DNA from 2 places in the Xanthobacter versatilis genome. Region 2 is predicted to be linked to the other one. Evidence: predicted binding sites of a transcription regulator. Region 2 holds the regulator's gene; the other holds the start of a gene.
What was found. Region 2 encodes LexA, which represses DNA repair genes until DNA is damaged. Its sites were predicted from a motif close to TGTTCNNNNTGTGTTCNG; they were not measured.
Positions count from the first base shown of each region.

Region 1 (2,461 bases), on a different contig from region 2:
CGGTCAAGGCGATTTGACGCGCGAACCACGCATCGGGGATAAATCCACCCCCAGAAAGGTGCCCGAAAAGCGTTGCAACCAGCTCCGCATGGGCTCCGGGAGACACCTTGCGATAATCGGGTACCTGGCACGCGTCCCACAACCTTTCCACATCTGATGGCGAGGCGAGACGGGCCGTCACCTCCGTGTCCCGGCTCATGATTTCGAGCACGGCCACGTCGTCGGCGACCGGCGCGCGGGTCAGCCCCTCCTCGCGGGGAAGCTGGGACAGGCTGGCGAGAAGGGCGGCGGCGGAGCGGAAATCCGGGACGGCGTTGCGCCATTGCAACACCTTCGCGGTGTCGAACACATGCTCCTCCAGCCGGCCCACCAATTCCTCGTCGAAGGGCGGACAACGCCCCGTCGTACCGAACGTGCCGTCGCGCGTCGCCCGCCCGGCACGGCCGGCGATCTGCGCCATTTCGGAGGCATTGAGCTTGCGGAACTGCCAGCCATCGAACTTGCGGTCCGAGGCAAAAGCCACGTGGTCCACGTCCAGGTTGAGGCCCATGCCGATGGCGTCGGTGGCGACGAGATAATCCACGTCGCCCGACTGGTAGAGCTCCACCTGGGCATTGCGGGTGCGGGGCGAGAGCGCCCCCATCACCACCGCCGCCCCGCCGCGCTGGCGGCGGATGAACTCGGCGATGGAATAGACCTCCTCCGCCGAGAAGGCGACGATGGCCGAGCGCCGGGGCAGGCGGGAGATCTTCTTCTCGCCGGCGAAGGTGAGGGTGGAGAGGCGCGGGCGCACCACCACGTTGACGCCCGGCAACAGCTTCTCGATCAGCGGGCGCATGGTGGCGGAGCCGAGCAGCAGCGTCTCGTGCCGGCCGCGCCGGTTCAGCATGCGCTCGGTGAAGACATGGCCGCGATCAAGGTCGGTAGCGAGCTGGATCTCGTCGATGGCGACGAAGGACACGTCGAGGTCGCGCGGCATGGCCTCCACGGTGGAGACCCAATAGCGCGGGCTCTTGGGCTTGATCTTCTCCTCGCCGGTGATGAGGGCGACCTTGTCGGCCCCCACCCGCTCGACGATGCGCTGGTACACCTCGCGCGCCAGCAGGCGCAGCGGCAGGCCGATGATGCCACTGTCGTGGCCCAGCATGCGCTCGATGGCGAGATGGGTCTTGCCCGTATTGGTGGGGCCGAGGACCGCGCTCACCCCCCGCGCCCTCACGTTGCGCGGCAGCACGGCCCATTGGGTGACGTCATCCATCGGCTAAAATCAGGTCCGCTCACGTGTTGGGGGTTCTGTAGCATATCGGGACAGGCGGACCATGGCGAAAGGGGGGCCGTGAACATTTTGCGAACGCAAGGGGGGCGAATCAGCCGCGGCCGCCCGTTCCCGCCGCGTTCCGCACGGCTCCCCATCGCGACGCGGCAAGACGATAGGACGACGGGACGGAGCGATACGACACCATGCCCGGACACGGCCCGGTGTTCCGGATCGGGACGGCAAGCGTGGCGCATGAGAACAGAAAAGCAACAAAAGGCGCGCGAATCACAGCCTGTGGAAAAGTCCCTTTTGTTCCCCTCCCGGCTACGGACACGGCGGGACGCAGCCTCCCCTGCCCCGCTCCATCGCAACGCGAAGGCGGGCCATCACCTCCCGTCAGCCCCTTGACTTCATGCGCTTTTTCAGCCCCATGAAAAACGCCGCGGACGAGCGGCGACGCGTCAGGAGGCGGCTGGTGTTTCTCAAGTGGGCAGAACTTTCCTCCCCGGCCATCGCCGCCCTCGACAAGACGCGGCTCGTCGCCGTGCTGCCCGTCGCCGCCGTTGAGCAGCACGGCCCGCACCTGCCGCTGGGTACCGACCTGTTCATCGCCGAGGGCTATATCGAGCGCATCGCCTTCCAGGTGCCGCGCGATCTGGATGCCGTGTTCCTGCCGGTGCAGGCGGTGGGCAAGTCCGACGAGCACATCACCTTTGCCGGCACCCTCACCTTGTCGCCCGCCACCGCGCTCGCCACCTGGGTGGAACTGGGAGACTGCCTTGCCCGCGCCGGGGTGCGGCGGCTGGTGCTCATGAACACCCATGGCGGCAACGTGCCGGTCATCGACCTCGTGGCCCGCACCCTGCGCGTGAAGCACCGCATGCTGGCCGTCACCTGCTCCATGCACCGCTTCGGCTATCCGGTGGGCCTGTTCACGGATCATGAGCGCGCCCACGGCATCCACGGTGGGGAGATCGAGACCTCGCTCATGCTCGCCTTCCGCCCAGAGCTCGTGGACCTGACCCACGCCGGCGATTTCAGCCCCTACAGCGTGGCCATGGAAAGCGAATTCGCCCGGCTGCGGGCCAACCATCCGGTCGGCTTCGGCTGGCTCGCCGAGGATTTGAGCGCCGATGGCGCCATGGGCGACGCGCGTGGCGCCACCGCCCTCAAGGGCGAAGCGGCGACCGAATTCGGCGCCCG
Region 1 covers NZ_JBAFVB010000011.1:167,740-170,200, reverse strand. Annotated here, with positions in the region: gene V5F66_RS19250 (helicase-related protein) at 1-1,258, opposite strand, end outside; gene V5F66_RS19245 (creatininase family protein) at 1,689-2,461, shown strand, end outside.
Region 1: a site for LexA is predicted at 1,383-1,400, ahead of V5F66_RS19250 (helicase-related protein). Genes of this name have one in related genera too.

Region 2 (2,461 bases):
GGGTCTGCGTGCTCGCCTTCACCCCCGAGGCGGCGCTCGATCCCGGCACGCAAATGTCGTTCGCCGCCACCCTCGCCCTCGTTGCCGCCTATGAGCGCCTGCGGCCCATGCGCGCCCTGCCGCGACCCGACGGATGGGTCGGGCAGGCCGCCATCTGGCTCGCGGTTTTGGTGGGCGGGACGGCGCTGACCTCCCTGGTGGCGGGGCTGGCGACGGCGCCCTACGGCATCTTCCACTTCCAGCGCGTGGCGCCCTATGGCCTGCTCGCCAATCTCGCCGCCATGCCGGCAGTGTCGTTCATGGTGATGCCCTTCGGCCTGCTGGGCGTGCTGCTGATGCCGTTCGGATTCGATCATCTGGCCTGGCCGGTGATGGGCAAAGGCATCGAGATCATGGTGGCGGTCTCGGACGCCATCGCGGTGCTGCCAGGGGCCGACGGCAGGGTCGATCCGGTCGGACCGCCGACGCTCGCGCTGTTCAGCCTGGGCCTGACGGCGCTTTGCCTGCTGCGCGGATGGCTCACGGCCGTCGCGATCGTGCCGTTCGCCCTCGCCCTGCTCATGTCCGGCGCGCCGCCGCGCCCGGACATTCTCATCGCACCCGATGCCCAGACGGTGGCCGTGCGCGGGCCCGACGGGCGGCTCTCGGTGCTCGGCGCGCGCAGCCAGCGGCTGGTGGTGGAGCAGTGGATGACGCGGGAGGGTGACATGCGAAAGGCGGGTGCCGAAGGGCTTGCCGCGCTGTTCACCTGCGATCCCCTCGGCTGCACCGCTCCCTTGCCGGGCGGCGGCACCATCGCCGTATCGCGGCGGGCGGAAAGCCTGGAGGCAGACTGCCTGGAATCGCGCATCGTCGTCACACGGGATGTGCCGCCCCGGCGCTGCCCGGCCCAGGTGGTGACGCCTGAAACGCTGCAGCGCACCGGCACTTTGGCCTATCACTTCCGTAAGGGAATAAGCAGCGAGGGGGCAAGCGGCGGGAACTGGCAGATCGAGCCGACCCGCAAGCCCAACGTCCAGCGCCCCTGGATGCCGCCCCTGCCACCTGAGCCCGCCCCGCAGCGCCCGGCGACGGACGATCCGGAAGCCGACGCCGCATCGGAGTGAAGCGGCCAAAAGCATCGACGGCTCAAAAAGCTGGGGTGAGAAGCGTCGCTCCAGAGGAGCCGGTCCCGTTGAGCATGGTGACCGCCACGCCCCTCACCCCGTCGCGGCCTCCCCACCGGGGAGGAAGCGAAAATCAATAGCGGCGCATGAGGCCGATGAGGCGGCCCTGGATGCGCACCCGGTCGGGCCCGAAGATGCGTGTCTCGTAGGCGGGATTGGCGGCTTCGAGGGCGATGGAGGCGCCCTTCTTGCGCAGGCGCTTCAGCGTGGCTTCCTCGTCGTCCACGAGCGCCACGATGATGTCGCCGGTGTCCGCCGTATCGCACTTGCGGATGAGAACCGTGTCACCGTCGAGGATGCCGGCCTCGATCATGCTGTCGCCGCGCACCTCCAGGGCGAAATGCTCGCCGCTGCCCAGCATCTCAGGCGGAATGTTGAGGGTGTGGCTGCGGGTCTGGATGGCGGAGATGGGCGAGCCCGCCGCAATCCGGCCCATAACCGGAACGGTGACCACCTGGCCTGCGCCTTCGTCATCATCCGCAGCCGGACGCACCTTGCCGAGGCTGCCTTCGATCACCGAGGGAGAGAAGCCGCGACTGGCGGAGCGGGGCGTGGCGAGGCCGGGGGCGACGCTGTCCGGCAGGCGCACCACCTCGAGGGCGCGCGCCCGGTTGGGCAGCCGGCGGATGAAACCGCGCTCCTCCAGTGCCGTGATCAGGCGATGGATGCCGGACTTGGACCGCAGGTCCAGCGCCTCCTTCATCTCGTCGAAGGAGGGGGGCACGCCGGTCTCCTTCAGCCGCTCATGAATGAAGCGAAGCAGGTCATATTGCTTGCGCGTCAGCATCTCTCGCCCCCTGCTGGCGCCAGCCTGTGCGCCGCGAAACAAATCATGAACGGTTTCTATCTGTTCCTTTTGTGTTCCGCAAGGGGTGAAGGCAGGGTTAAGACCGCTCAATCATCGAAGGGAATGATCTCGCAAGGGTCTCCGGCCGTGGCGGCAGGCGCGAAGGGCGGGCGGATGAGCAGGCAGTCGGCGGCGGCCAGAACGCTCAGCATGGCGCTGTCCTGGGAGGCGCAAGGCGTCACATGCACCGTTCCGTCGGGGTGGCGGTCCATGCGGGCGCGCATGAAATCACGGCGCACGTCGTTGGCCGGGATGTCCACCGCGAGGCGCGCCGGCGCCGTCAGGGGACCAGGCATGGCGTCGCCCTGAAGCGCGCGCAGCAACGGCACCAGAAATACCATGGCGCAGACGTGGGACGAGACCGGATTGCCCGGCAGGCCGAGCACCCGCACGCCGTCCTTGCCACCGAACATCAGCGGCTTGCCCGGGCGCAGGGCGATCTTGTGCA
Region 2 covers NZ_JBAFVB010000002.1:200,091-202,551, reverse strand. Annotated here, with positions in the region: gene V5F66_RS04585 (ComEC/Rec2 family competence protein) at 1-1,106, shown strand, start outside; gene lexA (transcriptional repressor LexA) at 1,240-1,953, opposite strand; gene V5F66_RS04575 (molybdopterin molybdotransferase MoeA) at 2,061-2,461, opposite strand, start outside.